Regions from separate parts of the Pantoea sp. SYBGC1 genome, predicted to be linked through region 2. Evidence: predicted binding sites of a transcription regulator. Region 2 holds the regulator's gene; each other region holds the start of a gene.
The links. Region 2 encodes CRP, which controls carbon source genes, mostly activating them, when cyclic AMP is high. Its sites were predicted from a motif close to ATGTGANNNNNNTCACAT; they were not measured.

Region 1 (7,351 bases), on a different contig from region 2:
TTGGTGACTTCAAGCTCTCGTTTATCACCTTTTACGCCATTATCGCTATCGTGTTTGTCTGGATCCTGTGGAACAAAACCCGCTTCGGTAAAAACATTTTTGCGATTGGCGGTAACCCGGAAGCGGCGAAAGTCTCAGGCGTTAACGTGCCGTTCAACCTGATTCTGGTCTATGCCCTGTCAGGGGTGTTCTATGCGTTTGGCGGTCTGCTGGAAGCGGGCCGTATCGGCAGCGCCACCAACAACCTCGGCTTTATGTATGAGCTGGATGCGATTGCGGCCTGCGTGGTGGGCGGCGTCTCCTTCGCCGGCGGTGTGGGTACGGTCGCAGGCGTCGTAACCGGGGTAATTATCTTTACCGTAATCAACTACGGTCTGACTTACATCGGCGTGAACCCTTACTGGCAGTACATCATCAAGGGCGGCATCATTATCTTCGCCGTGGCGCTGGATTCACTGAAATACTCGCGCAAGAAATAAGATTGAGGTAACGGAAAAAGGCTGCGCTGGCGCAGCCTTTTTTTATGGCTGCCGGCCGCAGCAAAGGCTATTTACGCAGCTTCTCTTCCAGCTCCAGCAGCTGTTCAGGCGTGACCGCCGGATAGCTCTGCGCATCTTCCGGCACCGTATGCACTGCCGGAATCGGCACCAGCGGTCCGAGAAAACGCGGCTCGCGCTTCATCAGATAGAGATCGGCCATGGCACCCAGCCGGGCACCGACTTCGCGTGCGCGCACCGACAGCATATTTTTCGGCGAGGGCACGGCATAGCACTGTGCCTGAATGCCAAGGTGCAGCGCAATGTAGAGCGCCCGCTCGCAGTGAAAGCGCTGGGTGATAATAATGAAGTCGTTGGTGTCAAACACCTTGCGCGTGCGCACAATGGAGTCGAGCGTGCGAAAACCGGCATAATCCAGCACGATATCGGCCGGATCGACACCTGCTTTAATCAGATCGCGTCGCATGGTGGCAGGCTCGTTATAGCTCTGCTGGGCGTTGTCGCCGCTCAGCAGCAGATAGTTAACTTTACCGCTGTTGTAGGCGTTGAGCGCGCCCTGCATGCGATAGAGGTAATACTGATTAATGACGCCGGCACGATAATATTTCGCGGTGCCCAGTACCACGCCAACCTGGCGATGCGGCAGCGAAGCGACATCTTCATAGATAAACGGCGCGGTTTTCCAGCTGATCCAGCGATCAAGGCCGAGCGCGGTCGCCACCATCGCTAAGATGATGATGATCAGAGCAAAGAAAACGCGTTTCAGCATGCGCGCGGCAACTCAACAGGCAGGATTCAGGGTGCTTCAAGGCTACTTGAGCCGGGGCGGCTAAGCAAGCTCACCCCGGCTGGCTGATGTTTTTTTCAGCAGCGCCGGATCGAAATCCGGCGCTGAGGCGATCAGATAGAGGTACGGCGGTAGTGACGATACTGCGGCAGCCAGAAGTTGTTGTGAACCGCTTTGGAGAGCACATCCTCCGACGTTACCACGGCAACGCCAGCCAGCTGCGCCGCTTTGCCCACTTCCATCGCGATCAGTTTGGAGACGCCCTGAATATCTTTGATCTCCGGCAGGACCGGACCTTCGCCGTCGTTAACCAGCGGCGAGCAGTCAGCCAGCGCGCGGCTGGCGGTCATCAGCATGGAATCGGTCACGCGCGTTGCGCCCGCGGCAATCACGCCGAGTCCGATGCCCGGAAAGATATAGGAGTTATTGCACTGGGCAATCGGATAGGTTTTGCCTTTCCAGGTCACCGGTGAGAACGGGCTGCCGGTGGCAACCAGCGCGGCACCGTCGGTCCAGGCGATAATATCCGCCGGCGTCGCTTCCACGCGTGACGTCGGGTTAGAGAGCGGCATCACGATAGGGCGTTTGCAGTGCTTATGCATCTCGCGAATGATCTCTTCGGTAAACAGGCCTGGCTGGCCCGATACGCCGATCAGAATATCGGGCTGCGCGTTGCGCACCACATCCAGCAGCGAAATCGTGTCGCTGGTGACGTCCCAGGCTTTCAGGTTGTCACTTTTCTGCACCAGCTTGCTCTGGAAGTCGAGCAGGTTTGGCAACTTGTCGGTAAGCAGACCAAAGCGGTCAACCATCATGACGCGCGAACGCGCTTCATCATCGCTCAGCCCTTCCGATTTCATCTGCGCAATAATCTGTTCAGCAATACCGCAGCCTGCAGAACCGGCACCGAGGAAAACCACTTTCTGCTCGCACAGGCGGCTGCCTGCGGCGCGGCTGGCGGCAATCAGGGTACCAACGGTAACGGCTGCAGTGCCCTGAATATCGTCATTGAAGCAGCAGATCTCATCGCGATAGCGCTGCAGCAGCGGCATGGCGTTCTTCTGCGCAAAATCTTCGAACTGCAGCAGGACGTTTGGCCAGCGACGTTTCACCGCCTGAATAAATTCATTCACAAACGACTCATACTCTTCGCCGGTAATGCGCGGATGGCGCCAGCCCATATAGAGCGGGTCGTTGAGCAGCTGCGGGTTATTGGTTCCGACATCCAGTACCACCGGCAGGGTGTAAGCCGGACTGATGCCGCCGCAGGCGGTATAGAGCGACAGTTTACCAATCGGGATACCCATGCCGCCGATGCCGAGGTCGCCCAGACCCAGAATGCGCTCGCCATCCGTAACCACAATAACTTTAACATTCTGCTTGGTGGCGTTCTGCAGCATGTCTTCGATGCGATCGCGATTGTTGTAGGAGATGAATACGCCGCGCGCGCGACGGTAAATTTCAGAGAAGTGCTCGCATGCCGCGCCCACGGTCGGGGTGTAGATAATCGGCATCATCTCTTCCAGATGATTATCCAGCAGGCGGTAGAACAGGGTTTCGTTGGTATCCTGGATATTGCGCAGATAGACGTGCTTGTCGTTGTTGTTTTTGAAATCCAGGAACTGACGCCAGGCGCGCTCCGCCTGCTCTTCAATGGTCTCAACCGCATCCGGCAGCAGACCATTAAGATTAAATTCGTTTCGCTCTTCCAGAGAGAAGGCGCTGCCTTTATTCAGCAGCGGAAATTCCAGCAGAATCGGACCCGCATAGGGGATATAGAGCGGGCGTTTACTTTCGTACTCGAGTTCCATGCAATGTTTGCTCCGGTTGCAGTGTTTGCTGACGTATCGCTACGAAAAGGTCACGCCAGATCTGATTATTGTAAAGGTCTGGCGCCCGATCCTATGAAAATTCCGGCAGATGTACAGCTTTTGTTAACAGCAGGTCACAAAAGCGGTAAAAGGATCACTAAACGGATGTTTTTGAAACTAAAGTAATCGTCAGCTCGCGGCAGCCGAGCGCGGCCAGCGTCGCCCGCGTGGCGTCCGCCTGCGTCAGCGTACCCTCTGCAGACTCAGCCAGCGCCGCGCGACGGATAGCTTCCAGCGGTTCATGATGCATATTCATCAGGATCAGCGCGGCCTGCAGCGGCGGCAGGCTCGGATTGAAGGCGGCATTCTCTGCATAGCGGCCGCTGTAAATGGCGCCGCTGCGGCTCTCCAGTGCCACGCCGCTGTAGCTGAAGCTGTAAGGCGCATGGCTCTGGCTGGCAGCCCGGATCGCCGCCTGCTGCAGGGCATCGCCGGCAGGGGTAAAGGCGTGGTCAACCGGCGTCATCAGCCGTTCGGTAATATTGAGGTCAGCAGGACCAAATGCATCGGGCAGGTAGTGGGCCAGCGTGTTCACGTCACGGCCCGGCAGACTGATGCGGATCGCCGTGCCGCTGTTCAGCTCATTCATAAACTGACGACAGTGGCCGCACGGCGTGTAGTTAACCGTAATGGCCTCGAGCCCGTTTTCACCGCGCAGCCAGGCGTGGGTAATCGCGCTCTGCTCAGCGTGCACCGTCTGCTGCATTGTGGCGCCGCGAAACTCCATATTCGCCCCAAAATACCAGTGGCCGCTGACGCCGCGTGCGATAGCGCCAACGTTAAAGCGGGAGAGCGGGGCAACCGCACAGCAGGCGGCAAGCGGCAGGAGCGCCAGCGCCAGCGGATCCTCTTCCAGTCCGGTCGCCTGCTGCAGCGCTATCCGCTCATCGGGGCGGAGAACGCCGTGAAAATCGGGCGCGTCCAGCAGCGGCTGCAGCGCCTGCTGCAGGGGCAGCGGCAGGTCGGAGAAAGCGGAGGAGAATCGTGGGTGCATGGTATCAGGCCTCATTAACTCATCAGCGGCGGTGCGCCGCCTGCTGAGTTATATGTGATCCATGTCGCTATGACAATGTAAGCTCATTGAGTTGTTTCAACTTTGCGAGATCTCTCGCAAAGTTTCAGCCAAACCACGCCAGCAGCAGCGGAAAGATAAACGGCGCCAGCAAAGAGGTGATGATGCCGCAGATCACCAGCGCCAGCGAACTGAACGCCCCTTCCTGATAGTCGAGTTCCGCTGCGCGCGCCGTGCCCAGCGCGTGTGACGCGTTGCCAATTGCCAGGCCGCGCGCTGCTTTGCTGCGGATGCGCAGCAGGTTCAGCAGCATGTGCCCGAATACGGCACCAAATACACCGGCGATCAGCACGCAGATAGCGCTGATAGCCGGAATGCCGTGCAGGGAGGCGGAGACCGCCATGGCGATCGGTGTGGTGACCGACTTAGGCAGCAGCGTCGCGGCGATCTCCGGTGTGGCGCCCAGCCACAGCGCCATTGCGGTACCAGAAACCATAGCCGTCATGCTGCCAATAAAGCAGACGCTGATGATCGTTTTCCAGCGCGCGCGGATTTGATGCATCTGCTCATAGAGCGGCAGCGCCAGCGCCACGACCGCCGGCTGCAGCAGCTGATTCAGCAGAGCGCTGCCGGCAAAATAGCGCGTGTAAGGCGTATGCGTCAGCAGCAGCAGCGGGATAATGATCGCCATGGCCACCAGCAGCGGATTAATCAGCGAGATTTTGAGCTTTGCGGCCAGCCAGCGTGCCGCAAACCAGGCCGCCAGCGTCAGCGGCAGGGACCACCAGACGTCACTCATGCGGCTGCTCCGGTTGCGGGCGCTGCAGGCGTTCAGCGCTGAACCCCACTACCACCAGTACCATCAGCGTACTGGTCAGGCAGGAGACCACAATCGGGCCAAACTGCGCGGAGAGCACATCGGTATAGCTGATAACGCCAACGCTTATCGGCACAAACAGCAGCGCCATATAGCGGATCAGCAGCTGGCAGCCGGGCTTGACCCAGTGGACCGGCAGGATCTGCAGTCCGAGCAGTAAAAACAGCAGCAGCATACCGATAATACTGCCAGGGATAGTAAACGGAAGCAGGGCGGCGAGCGCGATACCGGCATAGAGCGCGGCATAGATAATCGTAAAGGCGCGCAGATAGCGCCAGCAGGCAGTTAACACGTCAGGCATCTCCGGCGTCTGTTATCGGTTTACATCATACGCATTACGTGCTTAGCGTGCCAGACGTCACAAAAGCTGGCGCTGAACCAGAAGCTAAAAAAAAGGAGCCCGGGTCCGCAGCGGTATGCAAACGGTGCCCGGATCCGTTGTCAGAAGCGATAGCTGACGCTGATGGCCGCCTGAGTATCAGACCAGCCGTTATCACCCACCTGCTGACCAACAGTGCCTTTCAGGCCGAGACCATTGCTCAGTACCCCGTCCACGCCTACGCGCGCTTCGGCAATATTACGACTGCCCTGTTGTGAAACCACGACATCATCCATGCGCACCGCGTATTCACGACTGTTGTGGATCCAGTTGGCTTCGGTAAACAGGCTGAAGCGGCGGCCGTTGCGATCGTCCTGTGCAGCATGGCTCTTCATAAAGGCTTTAACGCCCAGGCTGCTGCTGACGTTATCCTGACCGCTGCCTTGCACCAGCGTGCCGTTGCGCTCGGTATGGTCATCAGCTTTAATACCCGACCAGCCGATGCGCGCCTGCGGCTGCAGAAAGAAAGCACGGCGCTCGCTCTGCGCCAGCGGAATAACGTAGCCGGAAGAGAGCGAGGCGCTAAACCCTTTAGAGCGATAAGATTCACCCGCTTCATCCTCCCCCTCTACCTGATTGTTAAACCAGCTGTACTGCAGCGTGCTGTCCGCCCACAGGCCTTTTTCATCGGTCCCTTCGGCAAACCAGGTACCATATATACCGGTGGTATAGCCATTGATCTGGCCGCGGGCGCGGTAGCCGGTGATCCCGGATGCACTATTGCTTTTGCTGTTGCCATAGCCCGCCATCAGGCCGACGCGGGCAGCGTCAGTAGCGGCAATATCGCCGCCGAGCAGGGTCACTACGCTGTTGGCGCGGGTGCGCAGCTGGCCGTCACCGGCGTGCTGACGACTGCGATCGCCGGCGACGCGCAGCCAGAGTGACGTGTACTGCTGTTCGCCGGTCAGCGGATCGAGGTACCAGGTGCCCTGACGATCGCTCATACGGGTATCGAACAGCGTAGATGCAGTGGCGAGGTTAGCAGCATAAGCGCCGCCTTCCGGGCGTAGTACTGCCACGCTTTCCCCGCCGCCGCCGTTATCACCGCCGCCGCCGTTATCACCGCCACTGCCGTTATCACCGCCACTACCGTTATCACCGCCACTACCGTTGTCGCCACCGCCACCGCTGCCGTTATCGCCACCGCCGCCGTTGTCGCCGCCGTCGCCGATAATCGGCAGGCCCGTTTCCAGATTAACGCGATTGGTCAGGTACCAGTTTTTATTACCGCGCAGCAGGCGATATTCATAGGCGCCCGCTACAATGCGTCCCTGCTGACGGAATGCGCTGCTGTCGGCGCTGCCCTGCACTTCAATCAGCTCAATGCCGTTATAGGTTTGCGCGCCGCGTCCGCCAAGGTTATTCACGGCGATATTGGTGGTACCGCTGGCGTCGCCGGTGACCACCAGTCGATCGGTACGGGCATTGTCATCATCAAGCTCGGTGCCGAATATCAGAGTGCCGTCGTTACCGGTGTAATTACCATCGACGGTAAGGACATTACCGGCAGCGGCGCCGGCAAGCCGGATAGTACCGGCATTGGTGGTGTCGCCCAGCGTCTGACGGTAGCCGTTCAGATCCAGCTCACCGTTGCTGCCAATATTCCATGCGGAGGCTGTGCTAAAGGTATTGTCTGCACCCGCCCGCAGAGTCCCCCCCGTTACGGTAGTGCTCCCTGAGTAGCTATTGAGGCCAGAGAGTGTCGTTACCCCGGATGTCACCACGACATCCCCTGTACCGGTTACAGGCGAAGCAAAATTATAATTCGCATCGGTGTGGTTAAAATTCACCAGTGCGCGCGAGGTGGGTGAGGAGGCGAGCGTAATTTCCCTGGCATTGACGCGCCCGGCGCTATCGGCAACGTAACCATTAATGTTGCCGACAGAGAGCATTGAGGGCGCAGTGGTGCTATTACCGCTTATCAAAAG
Region 2 (7,351 bases):
TTTACCTGGAACCTCTATCAGTATTTCTGCGAGCTGGGCGCGCAGGTGCGCGTGGTGCGTAATGACGCTATCTCGCTGGCTGAGATGGCGGCATTGCCGCTAAGCCATCTGGTTATCTCTCCTGGCCCCTGTACGCCCGACCAGGCGGGTATTTCTCTGGATGCCATTCGCTATTTTGCCGGGCGGCTGCCGGTGCTGGGGGTGTGCCTCGGACACCAGGCCATCGCTCAGGCCTTTGGCGGAAAGGTTGTTCGTGCGCGTCAGGTTATGCACGGGAAAACCTCGCCGGTACGCCATACCGGCGAGGGCGTGTTTCGCAACCTCGCTAATCCACTTACCGTGACGCGCTATCACTCACTGATTGTGGCGGATGGATCGCTGCCTGACGCGTTTGAGATCACTGCCTGGAGCCTGCGTGATAATCAGCCCGATGAAATCATGGGCTTGCGTCACCGCACGCTGCCGCTGGAAGGCGTACAGTTTCATCCCGAAAGCGTGCTCAGCGAGCAGGGCCATCAGCTGCTGAAAAATTTTCTCGAACGCTAACTTCCGTTTGCCATTCTGTGATTTTTTATGCATATTTCGTGATTATAATTTCATTTAAGATCACTCAACAGCCGGATGAGGTCAGCAATGGCAGCGGAAAACATAGCGGTAACCCGGGAGACGTTTGATAACGTCATTTTGCCTGTTTATGCACCTGCGCAGTTTGTGCCCGTAAAGGGCAAAGGCAGCCGCGTCTGGGATCAGCAGGGTAAAGAGTATATCGACTTCTCCGGCGGTATAGCGGTCACCGCGCTGGGTCACTGTCATCCGGCACTGGTTGAGACGCTGAAGCGCCAGGGCGAAACGCTGTGGCACACCAGTAATGTCTTTACCAACGAGCCGGCGCTGCGTCTGGCCACTAAGCTGATTGCCGCCACCTTCGCCGACCGCGTATTTTTTGGCAATTCCGGTGCGGAAGCCAACGAAGCGGCGTTCAAGCTGGCGCGCTACTACGCCTGCAAAAAGCACTCGCCGTTCAAAAGTAAGATCATCGCGTTTCACAACGCTTTCCACGGCCGCACGCTGTTTACCGTCTCCGTTGGCGGACAGCCTAAATATTCTGACGGCTTCGGTCCAAAACCGGCCGATATCGTCCACGTCCCGTTCAACGATCTGGCGGCGGTAAAAGCCGTGATTGACGATCATACCTGCGCGATTGTTGTTGAGCCGATTCAGGGTGAGGGCGGCGTGATGCCGGCAACGCCGGAATTTATGCAGGGGCTGCGCGCGCTGTGCGATGAACATAACGCGCTGCTGGTGCTGGATGAAGTGCAGAGCGGCATGGGACGCAGCGGCAAGCTGTTTAGCTATGAGCACTACGGGATTCAGCCTGACATTCTTACGACGGCGAAAGCGCTGGGCGGCGGCTTCCCGGTGAGCGCGATGCTGACCACGCATGAGATCGCTTCCGTGATGGCGCCCGGCGTACATGGCACCACTTACGGCGGCAATCCGCTCGCCTGCGCGATTGCAGAAACCGCGCTGGATATCATTAACACGCCGGCGGTGCTGGCCGGGGTGGAAGCGCGGCGGCAGCAGTTTACCGACGCGCTGACGGCGCTGGATAGTGAGCTGGACATCTTTAGCGAAATTCGCGGAAAGGGTCTGCTGATGGGCGCGGTACTGAAACCGGAACATGCCAGTAAAGCCCGCGATATTCTCAATGCGGCAGCGGCAGAAGGCGTGATGATCCTGACCGCCGGCAGCGACGTGATCCGCTTTGTACCGTCGCTGGTTATCACTCCGGAGGAGATCGACGCCGGAATGACACGCTTTGCCGCCGCGCTGCGCAGGGTTATTGCAGCCTGATTATCCTTTCGGACGAATAGCCCGCAGCCAGCGGCCATGATGCGGTCGCTGGCTCCACGCCAGAGAGGAGATGGTGTGCATGACGCTGAGATGCTGCAGAATGCGTTTAACATGCTGCTCGACAATCGTCACCGGCCCCTCATGCAGGTTTTCCGGCGCCTCCATAACGTTGCTCTCACTGCCCGGCCCGTCGTAGATCAGCCGCTGCTGACAGCGCTGCAGGGCAATTTCGCACGACTGCAGATAGCGCTCTGCCAGAGCCGGGGTCAGCATAGTGTGCTCACGCGCCAGAATAGTCATGGCGTTAATATGCTCTACGATGAACTGACTGTGCGTGACCCACAGCCGCATATCCTTCAGATACTGCGCGTTAAAACCGGGCTCGCTGGTCGCCTGATTCAGCGCATTAAACAGCGCGTTATGCGCCTGGTTAACCTTTACCCGCTGGTAAGCCAGTTTTTCCGGCGCGTGTTCCGGCCCCAGCAGCATGCGCAGCGCCTCCTGATACGCCTCCAGCGCATCGTGCGCATTCTGGCGCAGCAGGCCACTTTGCCACTGCGGCCATAGCCAGATCATACCGGCGAAGGCGATCAGGCAGCCCATCAGCGTATCCATCATCCGCGGCAGCAGGAACTGAGCGCCATTCAGCGACAGCAGCTGCAGCGAGTAGACCGCCGTCACGGTAAAGCCAATCATCGACCAGCCATAATATTTGCGCGTCACCAGATAACTGGCCAGCGTGATTGCCAGCATAAACAGCAACGCGATCGATTCCGGTACGGCGAAGCGCAGCGATGCGGCGGCAATCAGCAGCCCGGCAAAGGTGCCGAGCGCCCGGTGCTGAATGCGCACGCGCGTGGCGCTGTAGCCGTTCTGGCTGACAAACATAATGGTCATCAGGATCCAGTAGGGCTTGGGAATATTAAAAAACAGCGCAACCGAGCTGCCAAACATCAGCATAACGGCAAAGCGGGCCGCGCTGCGCAGCGCGCCGGACCTGAACGACAGATAGCTGCGCAGGGCGGGCAGCAGCGGCAGGCGCCGCTGGCGATCGGCCATCAGGTCGCGCGTATAGAGCGGTTTCTGGGTGCGCAGCACGCGGGCGATGCGGCTGAAATGATAAAGGCAGAAGTGGCCAACCGGATTATCCGGATGCTGCCGCGCAATTTTTTCCAGTGCGCCGAGCGGCTTTTCCATCTGAAAGCGGGCGGGCAGCTGGTGATAGAGAATGGCATCGGCCAGCAGCCTGAGCTGTGCCGAAATGGTTTTTGCATTCCAGCGGATAACCGCTTCCGCATGACTCTGTTCTACCAGCTTTTGCACTTTCTCCGGCTGGTGCAGGCTGACAGCGATATGCTCCTGCAGATCCAGCGCCACCTGAAAAGCGCGCGTCAGCCGCTTATGGCTGTTATCGCGGCTGGCAGAAAGCATATGCATCTGCTGATAGCAGGTGGTGATCAGGTCAACCGCTTTCTGCTGGCGCGCCAGCAGCGGCGGCAGCGCTTTTTCCGGATCGGTCAGCTGCGTCAGCAGGGTATATTTGGCATCGCAGTAGTCAGCCAGCTCACGATAGAGCAGGCTCAGCGTTTCACGCATGGGCTGCTCTTTCCACAGCCAGTACCAGAACCAGTTAAACAGGCCATACCAGAACGTGCCGCCGATATAGAGCAGCGGCGGCACCCAGATCGGCATGCGCCCTACCAGACTCAGCGTAAAGATCGCTGCAATCAGCGTGCCGGGCAGCAGACGCCCGTGCAGCGGACTGATTTCGCCCGTCACGCCAATCAGCAGCGGCAGCGCCAGCATAATAAGCGGCAGCGGAACCGCGGCGTTGGTGAGGTACTGGATCAGAAAACTGCCGGTGGCGAAAAGCGTACCGCCCACGATCAGGCGTTTGAAAAAGCGTTTATGCGGCGTATCAAGGCCGGCAATATTGCAGCAGGCGGGGACCAGCGAGAACAGCAGGCCTTTTTGCAGATCGCCACACAGCCATCCCAGCGCGACAGGCAGGCACAATACCAGCGTCTGACGCAGAGCGTAATTGACTTCGGGATGATAGATGATTCGGCGCCACATCAGCTTATCGCAAACAGAAACGGCGTGATGGTGCCATCACGCCGTGGGGGGTGAAACAGCTTAGCGGGTGCCGTAAACGACGATGGTTTTACCGTGTGCGGAGATCAGGTTCTGATCCTCCAGCATTTTCAGGATGCGACCAACGGTTTCCCGTGAGCAACCCACGATCTGACCAATCTCCTGACGGGTAATTTTAATCTGCATACCGTCGGGGTGGGTCATGGCATCCGGCTGTTTAGCCAGATTAAGCAGCGTCTGTGCAATGCGGCCGGTAACATCCAGGAAAGCCAGGTTACCCACCTTTTCTGATGTCACCTGCAGGCGACGTGCCATCTGCGCCGACAGGCGCATCAAAATATCCGGGTTAACCTGAATCAGCTGACGAAATTTTTTGTAGGAAATTTCAGCAACTTCACAGGCTGTTTTCGCACGCACCCAGGCACTGCGCTCCTGGCCCTCTTCAAACAGGCCGAGTTCGCCGATGAAATCTCCCTGATTCAGATAGGAGAGGATCATCTCTTTGCCTTCTTCATCTTTAATCAGTACCGCAACGGAACCTTTAACGATGTAGTAGAGCGTTTCTGCTTTTTCACCCTGATGGATCAGCGTGCTTTTGGATGGATATTTGTGAATATGGCAATGGGACAGGAACCATTCGAGTGTAGGGTCTGTTTGCGGTTTGCCGAGAACCATTCGCTATTATCCTCTATTGTAATCGTGCCCAAAACACAGGGGCATTCATTCCCTGTCAGGCGATGAAATCGTCCAGCGCGTCCTGTTAATAAAAATTATCCGGGCGGATGTGTAAGCTCTGCTTTTGATTCTGCCCGTCCTCATCAGCCACGACGAAGAAATTTTCAGCTCTGTTTGTAGCACAGCTTTTGCAGGCTGTCTTGTGTTGTCTCGCTTCAGCAGGCGGGCGATTGCTGTTTGCCGGATGAACGCGTACTCTGGCGCAAAACGCCGCTTCAGGAGAAAGAATAATGCAGGCACGTGTGAAATGGGTGGAAGGGCTGACCTTTCTCGGAGAATCCTCATCAGGACATCAGTTATTAATGGACGGGAATTCAGGCGATAAAGCGCCAAGCCCGATGGAGATGGTACTGATGGCCGCCGGCGGCTGCAGCGCGATCGATGTGGTTTCGATTCTGCAAAAAGGGCGTAATGATGTGGCTGACTGTGAGGTCAAACTGACTTCAGAGCGGCGCGAAGAAGCACCACGTATTTTTACACAGATTAACCTGCATTTTATCGTCAGCGGCAAAGCGCTGAGCGAGAAAGCGGTGGCACGGGCGGTTGATCTGTCGGCAGAAAAATATTGCTCAGTGGCAATCATGCTTGGCAAAGGGGTGGAGATCACCCACAGTTATGAAGTGGTCGCGCAGTAATCGGTGCCGGTGCGCATAAATGCGCACCCTACGATGGCTGGTGCTGTCATTTGTGAAACATGGCACTATACCCTGCAGGGTCGCCATTTATGGCGACCGATGCCACATAGTCTGGCAGATATGGCCTCTACTCTATCCGTTTTCCTTCAATCAGCCGCTGCACCAGTGGCATCATGATCAGCTCCATCGCCAGTCCCATTTTGCCGCCCGGTACCACCAGCGTATTCATATGCGAAATAAACGATCCCTGAATCATCGCCAGCAGATAGGGGAAAGCGATACCTTCCAGGCCGCGAAAATGGATCACAACAAAACTCTCATCGAGTGAGGGGATCTCGCGCGCCGCAAACGGGTTAGAGGTATCAACCGTCGGTACACGCTGAAAGTTAAGATGCGTGCGCGAAAACTGCGGCGTGATGTAGTTGATATAATCTTCCATCGACCGAACCACAGAGTCCATCACCGCTTCGCGCGAATGGCCCCGTTCGCTGGTATCGCGTACCAGTTTCTGTATCCACTCAAGATTGACGATCGGCACCACGCCCACCAGCAGATCAACATGCTCCGCCACGTTATGCTGCTGCGTAACTACTCCGCCGTGCAGGCCCTCGTAAAACAGCACATCGGTATTCTCCGGCAGCGGCTGCCAGGGCGTAAAGGTGCCCGGCACCTGATTCCACGGCACGGCCTCGTCATAGGTGTGCAGATATTTGCGCGACTCTCCGATGCCGCTTTCGCCATAGCGCCGGAACGTCTGCTCCAGCAGGCCAAAGTCATTGGCGTCCGGACCAAAATAACTGATGTGACGGCCCAGATCGCGTGCTTTGCGGATCGCCATATCCATTTCCGGCCGGGTATAGCGATGAAAACTGTCGCCTTCTACTTCGGCTGCATGCAGCCCCAGCTGCTGAAAAATTTTACGGAACGCAAGGCTGGTTGTCGTGGTACCGGCGCCGCTGGAGCCGGTAACGGCGATAACGGGGTGTCTGGCTGACATACGGGTGCTCCCTGTGAGGTCGGGCGATGAGCATTGTTACCATGAATTATCTGGCAGTGCATCAGCCGCGAAACTCGCGCCGCGGCATAATATTGACCGTTTCATGCAGCTCAGACCAGACCAGCACCACCTCGCCCTGCTGCAGCTGGCGGCGCACGTCGGCTACCTTCTGCGCCAGGCTGCGCTCCTGCTCACCGTAGTCAGTGCCTTCGCGCAGAACAAAACTTTCAATCAGGTTTTCCAGCGTTGTTACTTCCAGTTCCTGCCACGGAATAATCACAATTGCCCATCCAGATAAGTTGAGAGCCACTCCGGCACGCGCTGCTCCAGCCACATATGCGGTTTAAGCAGGCTGCCGCCGACAAAGCCAACGTGTCCACCCTGCTGCGTCAGCTGATACTCAATTGTGGCAGACAATTGCTGCGGCTGCGGGATCACCGCATCTGTCATAAAGGGATCGTCTTTGGCGTGGATGATCAGCATCGGCTTGCGTACGCCGGTTAACAGCGGCAGGGCGCTGGCGCGCTGATAGTAATCGCTGGCGTCAAGAAAGCCGTGCGCCCGGGCGGTGATCGCGTCGTCAAATTCGCGCAGGCGGCGAAACGCGCGCAGCTGCAGTACATCAACCGGCAGCGTGCCGGGCCAGGCGCGCAGTTTGCGCAGCGCATTCTTTTTCAGCTGCGTCAGCAGATAGTGCTGGTAGAAGCGGGAAAAGCCGATATCGAGCTTTTCACTGCAGGGGGCGAGCGCCAGCGGTGCTGATATCGCCACGGCCGCATCCAGCGGCGCCTCATTACCCTGCAGCCCCAGTAAACAGGCGAGCATGTTACCGCCCAGTGACACCCCTACCGCAGCCGTCGGCACGCTGCCCCATTCACGCCGCAGCCAGTGCAGGAAATAGGTCGCGTCTTCCGTTTCACCGGAGTGATAGATGCGCTGCAGCCGGTTAGGTTCGCCGCTGCAGCCGCGAAAGTGCATCACCACGCCAAGCCAGCCGCGCGCTTTGCACGCCTGCATCAGGCCGTGCGCGTAGGGG
Region 3 (7,351 bases), on a different contig from region 2:
ATGGTGAGGTGGTGATCACCCCGGCCGTATCGGTGCTCTCAGCGATTGAGGGACTGGAGATCGCCGCGCCCGGTCTCGACACCTGGATCGTCCCGCTGGCGATTGCCGTGCTGACGCTGCTGTTTATGATCCAGAAACAGGGCACCGGTATCGTAGGCAAGCTGTTTGCGCCGGTTATGCTGGTATGGTTTCTGGTGCTGGCCGTGCTGGGCGCGCGCAGCATCCTGAATAACCCTGATGTACTGCACGCGATGAATCCTTACTGGGCGCTGCACTTCTTCGTTCAGTACAAGTCGGTCTCCTTTTTTGCACTGGGTGCGGTGGTGCTGGCGATCACCGGCGTCGAAGCGCTCTATGCGGACATGGGGCACTTCGGCAAATTTCCGATCCGTCTGGCGTGGTTTGTGGTGGTGCTGCCTTCGCTGGTGCTGAACTATTTTGGCCAGGGTGCGCTGCTGCTGGCGCATCCGGAAGCGATAAAGAACCCGTTTTTCCTGCTGGCACCGGACTGGATGCTGATCCCGATGCTGCTGCTCGCCACGCTGGCGACGGTTATCGCCTCACAGGCGGTGATCTCCGGCGTCTTTTCCCTGACGCGTCAGGCGGTGCGGCTCGGTTATCTGCCGCCGATGCGCATTGTTCACACCTCTGAAGAGGAGTCAGGACAGATCTACATTCCGGTCATTAACTGGCTGCTCTACGCCGCGGTGGTGATTGTGATTGTTGGTTTTGAGCACTCCAGTAATCTGGCGGCGGCCTACGGCATTGCCGTGACCGGCACCATGGTGCTGACGGCGATCCTCTGTGCCACGGTGGCGATTCAGAACTGGCACTGGAACCGCTATCTGGTCATGCTGATGCTGGCCGCGATGCTCTGCATTGATGTGTCGCTGTTCTCCGCTAATCTGATTAAAGTCTTCTCCGGCGGCTGGCTGCCGCTGACGCTGGCGCTGATGATGTTCATCATCATGACGACCTGGAAAAGTGAGCGCTTTCGTCTGCTGCGCCGCATGCATGAGCACGGCAATTCGCTCGATGCGATGATCGCTTCACTGGAGAAATCACCGCCGGTACGTGTACCGGGTACGGCGGTATATATGTCGCGTGCGCTGAACGTGATCCCCTTCGCGATGCTGCATAACCTCAAGCACAACAAGGTGCTGCATGAGCGCGTGGTGCTGCTGACGCTGCGTACGGAAGATTCACCTTATGTGCATAACGTACGCCGGGTCACCATTGAACAGCTGTCGCCTACGTTCTGGCGTGTGGTGGCGAGCTACGGCTGGCGCGAGACGCCAAATGTGGAGGAGATTTTTCACCGTTGCGGTCTGGAGGGGCTTAACTGCCGGATGATGGAGACCTCATTCTTTATGTCGCATGAATCGCTGATCATCGGTAAGCGGCCCTGGTATCTGCGCCTGCGCGGCAAACTGTTCCTGACGCTGCAGCGTAATGCGCTGCGCGCGCCGGATCAGTTTGAAATCCCGCCTAACCGTGTTATCGAGCTGGGTACGCAGGTCGAGATTTAGCGCCGCTGCGTTGCCGGATTAGCGTGATGCGCAGCCCCTGCGGCACGGCGTGACTGAAGTGCAGCTGCAGGTCGTGCAGCTGCGCAATATTTTTCACAATCGACAGCCCCAGGCCGCTGCCGCTCTGGACCTGGCCGGGCGGGCGCCAGAAGCGTTCGCCGAGCCGCGCCAGCTGCTCGTCCGATACGCCCGCACCATTATCTTCAACCACTATGCTGTCCGTCTCCAGCCGCAGCGCTATCCGGCTCTGTGCCGGCGCATAGCGCAGCGCATTATCCAGCAGATTACGTATCATCAGGCCCAGCAGCAGCGGATGACCGTTCATCACCGGCGCGGCATCGCTGGTCAGTGTGATTTCTGTCTGCTGCGCTGCGGCCTGCGGCAGATGTTCAGCGACCAGCGCCTGCAGCAGCGGGAGCAGCGCGACCGGCTGAAACTCACTGCGCAGATCGTCCGCTTCAACGCGCGACAGCGTCAGCAGCTGATCCACCAGCCGGGTCGCACGGATGATACCGCTATCGAGCTGCTGCAGCGCCCGCCGTCGCACCTGCTCATCATCTTCGGCCAGCTGGATCACCTCACTTTGCACGCGCAGGGCAGCCAGCGGGCTGCGCAGTTCATGGGCGGCATCGGAGGTGAAGCGACGCTCGCGCTGTACCAGCTGCGCCGTGCGTCCGAAGAGATCGTTGAGCGCCGTTACCAGCGGCTGTACCTCACGCGGCAGATGCGTAACCGGCAGCGTGGTCGCGTCATCCGGCGCACGCTGCTGCAGCCGGTGCGCCAGCTGCTTCAGCGGCCGCAGTTCATACCACACCAGCAAGAGCAGCAGCAGCAGCATAAACGGCATCGCGACAAGCCACGGCAGCAGGGTGGCGGACGCCAGATCGCGCGTCATATCATCCCGGTACTCCTGCTCCTGCCCCACTACCACGCGATACTGTTTATCAGGTGACGTCAGCCAGAGCAGACGCCAGCGCTCATCGTCGTCACGCAGCTGCCCGTCGCGAAAGCCGTCGCGTCGCGTATCAAACGATAACCCGCGCCCGTTCTCGCCGTCGCTGAGCAGCGGCGTACCGTCGGTGCGGAACACCGCAAATGCCAGGGCGTCATCATCCTGATCGCCGCGGTGATGGCGTAAAAGGGTTTTGGTTCGGGGTAATACAGCCTGATGCAGGCTGGTGGGATCGAGCGCCAGCAGCCGTTTGGCAAACAGCATCTGCTGGGTATCAAACAGTTCATTAACCGTGTCGCGCGTCTGCTGCCACGCGCTCCAGCCGGCGCTGGCTCCGCACAGCAGGATCAGGAGCACAAAACCTGTTGCCAGGCGTACAAACAGGCTCATTCTGCCGCTCCCAGCGTATAGCCAATACCGTGCACGGTGCGGATAAACTGACTGCCCAGCTTTTTGCGCAGATGATGAATATGTACCTCAACCGCGTTGCTGGAGACATCGTCGTCCCAGCTGTAGAGCTTCTCTTCAAGCTGGCTGCGCGTCAGCACCTGCGCCGGATGACGCAGAAACAGCTCCAGCAGCGCCAGTTCCCGGCTTTTTAATTCAAGCGGTTCGCCATTCAGCAGGACGCTGTGGCTGGCTGGCTGCATCACAACATTGCCGTGCCGCAGCTCCGGCTGCAGCTGACCATGCCGGCGACGGATCAGCGCCTGCAGGCGCGCAGCCACTTCGGTAAGGGCGAACGGTTTGCAGAGATAGTCATCGGCGCCCAGCTGTAAACCCTGTACGCGCTGGTCGAGCGCGTCGCGTGCGGTCAGGATCAGCACCGGAATATCCGCGCCTGCAGCGCGCCACTGGCGCAGGATCTCCAGCCCGTCGCGTTCCGGCAGCGACAGATCCAGCACCACCGCATCCCAGGGCGCCGCGCCCAGCGCCTGATAGCCCGCTTCGCCGGATATAAACCAGTCGACGCTGAATCCCAGTTTCGTCAGGCCAGCCTTTAGCCCGTCACCAATCAGCGTGTCATCTTCGATCAACAAAATGCGCATTGTGCTCTCCCCCGGCTACAGGCGAGTTATACGAAGCCAGCCGGGCCTTGTACAGCGCAGCAGCGCAATTTTCAGCTATTTTTCATGCAACGGCAAAAAACAGCGCTCCTTAAGATCCTGTTAAGAACTCTCTGGTCTACTGCTGATATTCCACCTGTTCACAGAAATGAGGTAACTAATGAAAACACGTATCGCGTTACTGACCCTGATTGCCCTGGCCACCGCACCGGTACTTGCTGCGCCGCAGGGCGGCTTTATGGATCCCGCTGCGCCAGCCGCACAAAGTAACAAAGCGGGCGGTTTTAAAGCGGGCGAAGCCAGCGTCGTGACGGTAAAACAGGCTGAAGAGATGAAAGATGACAGCTGGATCACCGTGCGCGGGACGCTGGAAAAGCAGACTGGCGATGAAGATTATCTGTTCCGCGACAGCAGCGGCACGATGAAAGTGGAAATTGACCACAAGCGCTGGAACGGCGTGACCATTACGCCAAAAGATCGCGTCGAACTGACGGGCGAGCTGGATAAAGATTTTAACGCCACTGAGCTTGACGTAAAACAGGTTCGCAAGCTGCCATAACTCTGCTGTGAAGCCACTGCCTGAGTGGCTTCATTCATTCTGGTGGGGGCCATATCATTATGCTCTCCGCCACTCAGCACTCCCTTACCCAAATTTTCCCGGCTGACAGCGAAACGTTTCGATGACGATCACACTTCCGTGATGGTGTCATTGCGTTACTATGCTGCTTTTATACACTGCTCCATAGCGAAACGTTTCGCTGTGGAGTGGATGAAATGAAAAAAGGTCGCCTGTTACACGCTGAACTCTCTCATGTGATTGCCCGCCTCGGGCATACCGATACGCTGACTATTGCGGACGCGGGTCTGCCTGTTCCGCACGGCCCTCTGCGTATTGACCTGGCGTTAACGCCCGGTACGCCCCGATTTTTACAGGTTGTGGAGGTAGTTACACAGGAGATGCAGGTAGAAAGCGCCCTGATTGCGGAGGAGATAAAAGAACACAATCCGCAGCTTCACAGCCAGCTGCTCGCCGTGCTCGAAGCGTTGCAACAGCACCAGGGGAATAGCATCACCGTCCGTTACATCAGTCATGAACAGTTCAAACAACAGACGCAGCGCAGTCAGGCGGTCATTCGCAGCGGAGAGTGTTCTCCGTATGCGAATGTCATCCTGAGCGCCGGCGTCACCTTCTGAGGCCGCTATGCAACCATTACTGCAACTTAAGGGAATCGAAAAGTCGTTTCCTGGCGTAAAGGCGCTGAATGGTGCCTCGCTGGCGGTCTATCCGGGGCGTGTTATGGCGCTGGTGGGCGAAAACGGGGCCGGTAAATCCACCATGATGAAGGTGCTGACCGGCATCTATACCATGGACGCCGGCTCGCTGCAGTGGCTGGGCGAACCTGTGGCCTTCTCCGGCCCTAAAGCGTCGCAGGAGGCAGGCATCGGCATTATTCATCAGGAACTTAATCTGATCCCGCAGCTGAGCGTGGCGGAGAATATTTTCCTCGGCCGGGAGTTTGTAAACCGGTTTGGTCGTATTGACTGGAAAAAGATGCATCGCGAGGCAGAGGCGCTGCTTAAGCGCCTCAACCTGCGTTTCAGCAGCCACAAACTGGTGGGCGATCTCTCAATTGGCGACCAGCAGATGGTAGAGATTGCCAAAGTACTCAGTTTTGAATCGCGCGTCATCATCATGGATGAGCCGACGGATGCGCTAACGGATACCGAAACGCTGTCGCTGTTTCACGTTATCAATGAACTGAAAGCGCAGGGGTGCGGCATCGTCTATATCTCGCACCGTATGAAAGAAATTTTTGAGATCTGCGATGACGTAACCGTCTTCCGTGACGGGCAGTTTATTGCCGAACGCGCCGTCAGCGATCTGAGCGAAGAGCAGCTGATTGAGATGATGGTGGGACGCAAGCTGGAAGATCAGTATCCCCATCTCGATCAATCGCCCGGTGAAATCCGCCTGCAGGTTGAAAAGCTCTGTGGCTCAGGTGTGGAGGATGTCAGCTTTACCCTGCGCAAAGGCGAAATTCTGGGGATTTCAGGGCTGATGGGAGCCGGGCGAACTGAACTGATGAAAGTGCTGTATGGCGCCCTGCCGCGTCGCAGCGGCAGCGTCACGCTCAATGGCCGTACTGTGACCGTACGTTCGCCGCAGGAGGGGCTCGCCAGCGGTATCGTGTATATCTCTGAAGATCGTAAGCGCGACGGACTGGTGCTCGGAATGTCGGTAAAAGAGAACATGTCGCTGACGGCGCTGCGCTATTTCAGCCACGCCGGCGGTAACCTGAAACATGCGGAAGAGCAGCTGGCGGTAGGCGATTTTATCCGCCTGTTCAATGTAAAGACGCCCTCAATGATGCAGCCAATTGGCCTGCTCTCCGGCGGTAATCAGCAAAAGGTGGCGATTGCCCGCGGCCTGATGACCCGTCCGGACGTGCTGATCCTGGATGAACCCACGCGCGGTGTCGATGTGGGTGCCAAAAAAGAGATTTATCAGTTAATTAATCAGTTCAAAGCGGAAGGGCTGAGCATCATCCTGGTGTCATCGGAAATGCCGGAAGTACTGGGCATGAGCGATCGCATTCTGGTGATGCATGAAGGCCATATCAGTGGCGAATTTTCCCGCGAGCAGGCTACCCAGGAATCCCTGATGGCGGCGGCGGTCGGTAAGCAACACAGCGAGGATTTAGTCGTATGAGTACCCACACCCTACCTGCCAGCCGCCGCTGGTTCAGCAAAAGCTGGCTGCTGGAGCAGAAGTCACTGATTGCGCTGATTGTGCTGATCGCCGTGGTCGCCAGCCAGAGCCCGAACTTCTTTACGCTGGCCAACATGTTCAACATTCTGCAGCAGACCTCGGTCAACGCCATTATGGCGGTGGGGATGACGCTGGTGATCCTGACGTCAGGCATCGACCTGTCGGTGGGATCGCTGCTGGCGCTTACCGGTGCGGTTGCCGCGTCTATTGTCGGCATTGAGGTCAATGCGCTGGTTGCCGTTGCCGCTTCCCTGGCGCTGGGCGCGTTTATTGGCGGGATCACCGGCGTGATAGTTGCGCGCGGCAGGGTGCAGGCGTTTATCGCCACGCTGGTAATGATGCTGCTGCTGCGCGGCGTCACGATGGTTTACACCGACGGGAGTCCGGTGAATACCGGCTTCAGTGAAAATGCCGATCTGTTTGGCTGGTTCGGTATCGGTCGTCCGCTGGGGATCCCGACGCCGGTATGGTTGATGGCGCTGGTGTTTGCGCTGGCGTGGTACATGCTGCACCACACCCGTCTGGGCCGCTATATCTATGCGCTGGGCGGTAATGAGGCCGCTACCCGGCTGTCAGGCATCAGCGTTAACCGCGTCAAAATTACCGTTTATGCACTGAGCGGCCTGCTGGCGGCGCTGGCGGGCACGATTGAAGTCGCCCGCCTCTCATCAGCACAGCCTACGGCTGGCACCGGTTATGAGCTGGATGCGATTGCTGCGGTGGTACTGGGCGGCACCAGCCTGGCAGGTGGTAAAGGCCGTATTATGGGTACGCTGATTGGCGCGCTGATTCTGGGCTTCCTGAATAATGGCCTGAACCTGATGGGCGTATCTTCCTACTACCAGATGATTGTTAAAGCCGTCGTGATTTTACTGGCGGTGCTGGTAGATAACAAAAGCAGTAAATAACTCTGACCCTCACACAGGATCCTGTAAATGAAAAAATTAACTGCACTGGCCGTCATTCTTGGCGCCACCCTGAGTGCCGGCGCGATGGCTAAGGATACGATTGCGCTGGTGGTTTCTACCCTCAA
Region 4 (7,351 bases), on a different contig from region 2:
AGATCGGGCGATATCAGCCGCGCTGCGCTACTTCGACAGCGGTGAGTTTCAGCAGCTGCTGGCGAGACGCGTGGCGCTGCGCACGGAGAGTCAGCGGCCGGATCGTGCGCCGCAGCTGGCGCATTACCTGCGCGAGGAGATTGGCCCGCAGCTGAGCGCGCTCGGTTTTGAGCTGCACTTTATTGCCAACCCGCTGGCGGATAAGCCGCCGTTCCTGGTTGCCATCCGTATGGAGGCGGCGACGCTGCCCACGCTGCTGAGCTATGGTCACGGCGATGTGGTCTTTGGTGACGATGAAAACTGGCGCGCCGATCTGGATCCGTGGCAGCTGACGGCAGAGGGCGATCGCTGGTATGCGCGCGGCAGCGCGGATAATAAAGGCCAGCACTGCATTAATCTGGCGGCGCTGGAGCAGGTCTGGCACGCGCGGGGCGGCCGGCTCGGCTTTAACTGCAAGCTGCTGTTTGAAATGGGTGAGGAGATCAGCTCGCCGGGCTTGGCGGAACTCTGCCGGGAACAGGCGGCGCTGCTGAAAGCGGATCTCTTTATCGCGTCAGACGGACCGCGCGTCAGCGCCCCCCGTCCGACGCTGTTTCTCGGCTCACGCGGCGCGGTGAATTTTCGTCTTACCATCAACGCGCGCGACAACGCCTGTCACTCCGGTAACTGGGGCGGCCTGTTGAGTAATCCCGGTACCCGGCTGGCCCATGCCATCGCAGCCCTGATAAGCGCCCGCGGTGAGCTACAGGTCACCGCGCTGAAGCCTGATTCGCTGACACCAGAAGTGCGTGCGATCCTGAGCAGCATCCGTGTGGGCGGCATGCCGGGCGATCCTGCGCTTGCCTGCGACTGGGGGGAGCCGGGGCTGACGCCTGCCGAGCGCCTTTATGGCTGGAACACGCTGGAAGTGCTGACCTTTACCACCGGTAACCCGGCTCGCCCGATGAATGCTATCCCCGCCAGCGCCACGGCGGTATGTCAGCTGCGCTTCGTAGTGGGAACCGACTGGCAGCGGCTGGGCGAGCACGTCGCCGCTCACCTTGCCGCCGCAGGCTTTACCGACGTTGAGGTTGAGGTGCTGCACGGATCGCCGGCGACGCGTTTTGATCCGACCGATCCGCTGGTGGAGTGGGTCATGCATACCATGACGGCGCTGTGTGAGCAGCCTCCGGCGCTGCTGCCGAACCTGGGCGGATCGCTGCCAAATGATGTGTTTGCGGACATTCTGGGATTACCGACGCTCTGGGTGCCGCACTCCTATCCGGCCTGCGGGCAGCATGGCGTCAATGAGCATCTGCTGACGCCGGTGGCGCGCGAAGGGCTGCAGATCATGACCGCGCTGCTGTGGGATCTGGGCGAGCGGGGTGACGCGCTTATTGCACAGCATCGTGCCAGAGCAGGAGGTGCACAATGAGCAGCCTGAACCCGACCGTCACGCTCGCGGGGAGTAAACCTTCGCTGCATAAAACGCTGTTTGCCACCTGCATCGGCAACGCCCTGGAGTGGTTTGATATTGCGGTATATGGCTTTTTTGCCAGCTATATTGCCCACGCGTTTTTCCCGGTCAGCGATCCGGCAGTCTCGCTGCTGCTGACCTTTGGCAGTTTTGGCGTCTCGTTTCTGATCCGCCCGCTGGGGGCAATCGTGCTGGGTAACTACGCCGATCGCCACGGACGCAAGCGGGCGCTGCTGCTCTCAATCAATCTGATGATGCTGGGCGGGGCGATCATCACTTTTATGCCGGGCTATGCGCACATCGGGCTGCTGGCGCCGCTGCTGATTCTGGTGGCGCGGCTGATTCAGGGATTTTCAGCCGGCGGCGAGTTTGGCAGCTCGACGGCCTTTCTGGTGGAGCACTATCCCGAGCGCAAAGCCTTTATCGCCAGCTGGCAGTTCGCGACCCAGGGAGCCAGTACGCTGATGGCCTCTGCGTTTGGACTGGGGCTGACGCAGCTGCTGAGCGAAAGTGAAATGCAGGCGTGGGGCTGGCGCATTCCGTTTGCCTTTGGGCTGCTGATTGGTCCGCTGGGTCTCTATATCCGCCGCCATGTGCACGAACCCGCAAGCTTTGCCGACCGCCCGCCGGAGCCCGCGCCGCTGAAGCGCCTGTTCGGGCGCCAGAAGCAGCTGATGCTGCTGGCGATTGGCCTGATGGTGATCTCGACGGCGGTTAACTACATGCTGAACTATGTGCCAACCTGGGCGACCAAAAATCTGCACCTTTCAGGCAGCGCGGCCTTTACCGCTACGCTGCTGGGCGGGGTGATCCTGACGCTGGTGACGCCGCTGATGGGCCTGTGGGCGGAGCGCGTTGGCCGCGCACCGCTGATGTGGGGATCGCTGATACTGTTAATGGTTACCATCTGGCCGGCGTTCCGGCTGTTAGCGAACCATACCACGCCGGTGACGCTGATTCTGCTGGTCTGCTGGATGGCGCTGCTGAAGTCGGTCTACTTCTCCGTGGTGCCATCAGTGATGGCCGATCTCTTTCCGATGGGCACGCGCGCCAGCGGCATGGCGATCAGCTATAACGTCGCCGTTACCCTCTTTGGCGGCTTCGCGCCCCTGATTTGCACGCTGCTGATTAGCTGGACGGGAAGCAGCCTGGCACCGGGCTATTATCTGATGGCGATGTCGCTGCTGAGCGGTGCGGCGTTGCTCTTTAGCCAGAAGCATATCCGTTAAGGCGCTGACGCCGGCTGCTGCAGCCGCAGCGGTGCCGCTTTACGACCCCGGCACCGCTGCGCCGCTGGCGATGAACCAGGCCAGAAACGTTACGCCGGCAACAATAATGGCAATGGGAAACAGCAAACCAATCTTCATAGCAATCCTTATTAAGCGAGCCTGAGCAGCGCGCGATGCGTTTTCATCATGCTGAACAGTTCAAACTGCGTGGCATCCGCGATCTGCCGCAGGCGATCGCCTTTATGGTAGTCGATGTGCTGAATCTGCCCGAGCTGACGCCACACCACAATAGCGGAGGCGAGCAGCGCACAGTTCTCTTCGCTCTGCAGGCACTCAACCGTTGCGTAGCGGGTTTCATCCAGCGTATTGATAAAAACGCTCAGCGCAGCGGCTGGCACAATCGCCCGGATATCCTCAAGCATGACGTGGCTGACGGCGCGCGACAGAATCAGCGTTACTCGTTTACTGTTCATAACGGTCCCTGCGGAGAGAGTCTGTGCGATTATAAAGGGCAAAACGGAGAGGATGCGAGGCGTAATACAAAAAGCGGGATCCGGCAGCGTGCATCCCTGCAGCTGCCGGTCGGTCAGTCAGCCATTAGAGCGTAACTGCGGATAGCGGCGGAAAATCGCCACGCACCAGAACAGCGAGAAAAGCCCTATCAGCGCCCCGACGTTGCCCACGTCTGAGAGCTGCAGATGCTGGCTGACCTGGCTGCCGAGCAGTGCGCCCGCTCCGATACCGATATTATAAATACCGGAGAAGAGCGACATCGCCACATCGGTGGCATCCGGAGCCAGTGACAGCACGCGAACCTGCATCGCCAGGCCAATCATCATCATCGCCATGCCCCAGATAATACAGAGGGTGATAATGGCGGTCGGGCGCACCGCTGCAAAAATCAGCAGTCCCATACAGAGCGTAATCAGCGCAATAGCAGCGATTAACAGCGCAGACGGGAAACGGTTACCCAGCGTACTGAACAGAATGCTGCCGAGAATGCCCGCAGAGCCGAACAGTAGCAGCAGCAGGGTGGTAAAATTGGCATCCGCGTTCGCCACCACCTGCATAAAGGGCTCAATATAGCTATAAGCGGTGTAGTGCGCCGTGACCACCAGCGTCACCAGCAGATACATCGTCACCAGCGCCGGACGGCGGAACAGCATCGGCACGCTGCTGAGTGAGCCGGTATGCTCGCTTGGCAGACGCGGTAATACGCGCACCAGCAGGATCATCAGCACCAGCGCCGAGAGGCCAATCATACCAAACGTGGTGCGCCAGCCGAGATACTGCCCGATTACGCGCCCGATAGGCACCCCCAGAACCATGGCCAGTGCGGTTCCGGTGGCAAGCATACTCAGCGCCTGCGTTTTCTTACCCGCCGGTGCCACGCGAATAGCCAGCGAGGCAGTAATCGACCAGAACACGGCGTGTGAGAGTGCAATCCCGATACGCGACACCACCAGTGAGCGGAAGTCCCAGGCAAACGCTGAGAGCACGTGGCTGCCGGTAAAGAGAATAAACAGCACCGCCAGCAGCAGACGCCGCTCAACGTTGCGCGTCAGCAGCATCAGCGGCAGCGACAGCAGCGCCACCACCCAGGCATAAATAGTGAGCATGATCCCCACATCTGCCGTTTTCATCGTAAAGCTTGCTGCAATATCAGAAAGCAGGCCGACCGGGACAAATTCAGTGGTATTAAAGACAAACGCCGCAATGGCCAGCAGGACAACGCGTAGCCAGGCTGTTTTACGGGAAACGGTAGAAGTTTGCATGAAATTCAAATTAGTCAGACAGCAGGTTAACGGGAGCAGAGACGCCTCAAAGGTGATCTGCGTCACAAATTACCTCTATTGTGGCTGATGAACCGGCAGATGGAAACCTGCTAAGAGTTTTTTATTCCTCTGTTTATTACCGGCATCAGCTGCTGTCTGGGAAAAGCGCGGGATTCAGGGCTGACAGAGTGGCGACCTGACCCTTTTTATAATAGTGTGACTTCAGACCAGGATTATCAGAGTCACACCATATGTTTCAGGGCCACGCTATTGCAGGGGGTCAGGTTTTTTTTTACGCCCACCGGGCAGCAGTGCTCACAGCCCATAGCGCCCGGATAGAATTTACGCGCCTGCTGGATCGCCGCGTTCGCAGCATAAAAGGTGCCAAGAAAGCGTCGTGCCGCGTCGGCAGGCAGGAACGGGCAGCCTTTAGCGTGCACCACATGATTATTGTTATACCCGGCATGTTTATCAACATAGTAAAAAAGCGCCATTAACCACCTCATTGCTGAAAAAAAAAACGTCTGACTATTATTGGAATAGAAAAGATTATAACGATGAATTGCAGTTTTGTTTCAGGTGGACCTGGGGAAAGGTGGCGAAAGCGGAGCGTCGGGGCGCTCCGCCTGGCTAAAAGCGCGGGTCAGAGGCGGCGGCGCAGCAGCAGAAAACCGGTGAGCAGTGCCAGCAGCAGCAGCAGCGTAATAAACAACGTGACGCCCGGCCAGCCGTAACTATGCCAGAACAGGCCGCCCGCCGTACCGGCCAGGCTGGATCCGGCATAGTAGCTGAAGAGATAGAGCGAAGAGGCCTGGCCCCGGGCGCGCCGGGCGCGCGTTCCCACCCAGCCGCTGGCAACGGCATGGGCGGCAAAAAAACCGGCGGTAAAGAGCAGCATGCCGGGAACGATCAGCCACAGGGTGGTGGCCAGCGTCAGCAGCAGTCCGGCCAGCATAATAGCGATAGCGCTCAGCATCACCGGCGCGCGCCCAAAGCGGCCGGTCAGGGCACCCGCTTTTGGCGAACTCCATGAGCCGGTAAGATAGACCAGCGACAGTAATCCTACTGTCGCCTGGCTGAGCGTCCACGGCGCACTCATCAGCCTATAGCCAATATAGTTAAACAGGGTGACAAACGCGCCCATCAGCAGAAAGGCTTCGGCAAACAGCAGCGGCAGCCCGCTATCGCGCCAGTGCAGGCGGAAGTTGATCAGCAGATGGCGCGGGCGGAGCGAGGCGGGGCGGAAGTGACGCGAGGCGGGCAGGATTTTCCAGAACATCAGCGCCGCCGCCAGCGAGCAGCAGCCGGTGACGCCAATGGCGATGCGCCAGGAAAAGAGATCGGTGATCACCCCGGTGAGCAGACGGCCGCTCATGCCGCCAATAGAGTTACCGCTGATATAGAGTCCCATCGAAAAAGCCACCACCCGGGGATGCATCTCTTCGCTCAGATAGGTCATGCCGACGGCGGCCACGCCGCTGAGCGACAGGCCGATCAGCGCACGCATTAGCAGAATGGCGTGCCAGCTCTGCATCATCGCCGACAGCAGCGTACACAGCGCCCCCAGCATCAGCGCCGTTACCATCACCGGTTTACGGCCAATAGCGTCAGAAAGCGGACCGGTAACCAGCAGCCCCAGCGCCATCAATCCGGTAGAGAGCGAGAGCGAGATGCTGCTTTGCGCCGGCGTAATGCCAAACTGCTGCGACAGCACCGGCAGAATAGGCTGAACGCAGTAGAGCAGAGCAAAAGTGGCAAGGCCGGCAGAAAACAGCGCCAGCGTCACCGGCAGGAACTGCGGTGAGCCGCGCCCGATGCGGGACGGGGTGGCGTCAGCAGTGACGTCGATAGGGTTGCGCCATATCAGCGAGGTAAGGCGGCTCACAGGATATCCTTAATGAGAGAGAGTGACTTACTGTAGAAAGGCGTTAATGAGATGTACAATATATTAATCATCTCAACTGATATGTTAAAAATATGGCTATCGAGTTGCGTCACCTGCGCTATTTCATTGCTGTCGCTGAGGAGCTGCATTTTGGCCGCGCGGCGCGGCGCCTCAATATTTCTCAGCCGCCGCTCAGCCAGCAGATCCAGCAGCTGGAGCAGAGCATTCAGGCCCGGCTGCTGGTGCGTACCAATCGCAGCGTACAGCTGACGCCGGCCGGTGCCGCTTTTCTGCAGGATGCGCGCGCTATTCTGCTGCAGGTAAGCCAGAGCGCTGAGCGGGCGGCACGCATTCATCAGGGGCAGCAGGGCGAACTGCGCATCGGTTTTACCTCATCAGCCCCGTTTACCGGACTGGTTTCCGATGCGCTGTTTCGTTTTCGCCAGCGCTGGCCGGAAGTGCATATTCATATGCAGGAGCACAACACCCGCCAGCAGCTGACGCCACTGCTTGATGGCCAGCTCGATCTGGGTGTGATGCGCAATACGCCGCTGCCGCCAGATCTGCGTTACCAGCTGCTGCTGCGGGAGCCGCTGTACGCGGTGATGCACCGCGATCATCCGCTGGCGCAGCACCGCAGCCTCTCCGTTCGCGCCCTGACCGGGGAGCCATTTATCTTCTTTGACGCGCAGAGCGGTACGGCGCTCTACGGCGACATTCTGGCCCTGCTGCATCGCTATCACGTCAGCCCGGTTATCACGCAGGAGGCGGGCGAGGCGATGACGATTCTGGGACTGGTGGCGACCGGGCTGGGGATCTCGGTATTGCCCGCTGCGTTTGCCCGGGCACGGCTGGCCGACCTGATCTGGATCCCGCTGGAGGAGCAGGATGCGCGCTCAGAAGTCTGGCTCGTCTGGTCAGCGCTGCGGGAACCCACCGCCCAGATGCGCAACATGCAGGCGCTGATGCTGGAAAACGCTGAAATCTGACGCAATCCGGGCAGACA

Region 1: cdd (cytidine deaminase) is a predicted target of CRP. The motif match lies at 4,202-4,219, and genes of this name have one in related genera.
Region 3: rbsD (D-ribose pyranase) is a predicted target of CRP. The motif match lies at 4,224-4,241, and genes of this name have one in related genera.
Region 4: AC2CF9_RS02380 (sugar transporter) is a predicted target of CRP. The motif match lies at 4,511-4,528, and genes of this name have one in related genera.

What each region holds. Positions count from the first base shown of each region.
Region 1 is NZ_JBXUNM010000001.1:1,009,522-1,016,872, reverse strand. Features, by position in the region: gene mglC (galactose/methyl galactoside ABC transporter permease MglC) at 1-479, shown strand, start outside; gene sanA (outer membrane permeability protein SanA) at 547-1,266, opposite strand; gene AC2CF9_RS04730 (NAD-dependent malic enzyme) at 1,398-3,095, opposite strand; gene cdd (cytidine deaminase) at 3,253-4,149, opposite strand; gene AC2CF9_RS04720 (CidB/LrgB family autolysis modulator) at 4,274-4,966, opposite strand; gene AC2CF9_RS04715 (CidA/LrgA family protein) at 4,959-5,345, opposite strand; gene AC2CF9_RS04710 (autotransporter outer membrane beta-barrel domain-containing protein) at 5,486-7,351, opposite strand, start outside.
Region 2 is NZ_JBXUNM010000009.1:18,201-25,551, reverse strand. Features, by position in the region: gene pabA (aminodeoxychorismate synthase component 2) at 1-546, shown strand, start outside; gene argD (bifunctional acetylornithine/succinyldiaminopimelate transaminase) at 634-1,854, shown strand; gene AC2CF9_RS14400 (YccS/YhfK family putative transporter) at 1,855-3,930, opposite strand; gene crp (cAMP-activated global transcriptional regulator CRP) at 3,991-4,623, opposite strand; gene AC2CF9_RS14390 (OsmC family protein) at 4,914-5,318, shown strand; gene AC2CF9_RS14385 (phosphoribulokinase) at 5,446-6,315, opposite strand; gene AC2CF9_RS14380 (YheU family protein) at 6,377-6,595, opposite strand; gene AC2CF9_RS14375 (hydrolase) at 6,592-7,351, opposite strand, start outside.
Region 3 is NZ_JBXUNM010000006.1:4,536-11,886, reverse strand. Features, by position in the region: gene kup (low affinity potassium transporter Kup) at 1-1,529, shown strand, start outside; gene qseC (quorum sensing histidine kinase QseC) at 1,498-2,871, opposite strand; gene qseB (quorum sensing response regulator transcription factor QseB) at 2,868-3,530, opposite strand; gene AC2CF9_RS11735 (YgiW/YdeI family stress tolerance OB fold protein) at 3,709-4,107, shown strand; gene rbsD (D-ribose pyranase) at 4,323-4,742, shown strand; gene rbsA (ribose ABC transporter ATP-binding protein RbsA) at 4,750-6,258, shown strand; gene rbsC (ribose ABC transporter permease) at 6,255-7,226, shown strand; gene rbsB (ribose ABC transporter substrate-binding protein RbsB) at 7,254-7,351, shown strand, end outside.
Region 4 is NZ_JBXUNM010000001.1:507,668-515,018, reverse strand. Features, by position in the region: gene AC2CF9_RS02400 (M20 family metallopeptidase) at 1-1,414, shown strand, start outside; gene AC2CF9_RS02395 (MFS transporter) at 1,411-2,685, shown strand; gene AC2CF9_RS02390 (YoaK family small membrane protein) at 2,725-2,823, opposite strand; gene AC2CF9_RS02385 (hypothetical protein) at 2,835-3,158, opposite strand; gene AC2CF9_RS02380 (sugar transporter) at 3,276-4,460, opposite strand; gene AC2CF9_RS02375 (hypothetical protein) at 4,703-4,954, opposite strand; gene AC2CF9_RS02370 (MFS transporter) at 5,104-6,327, opposite strand; gene AC2CF9_RS02365 (LysR family transcriptional regulator) at 6,438-7,334, shown strand.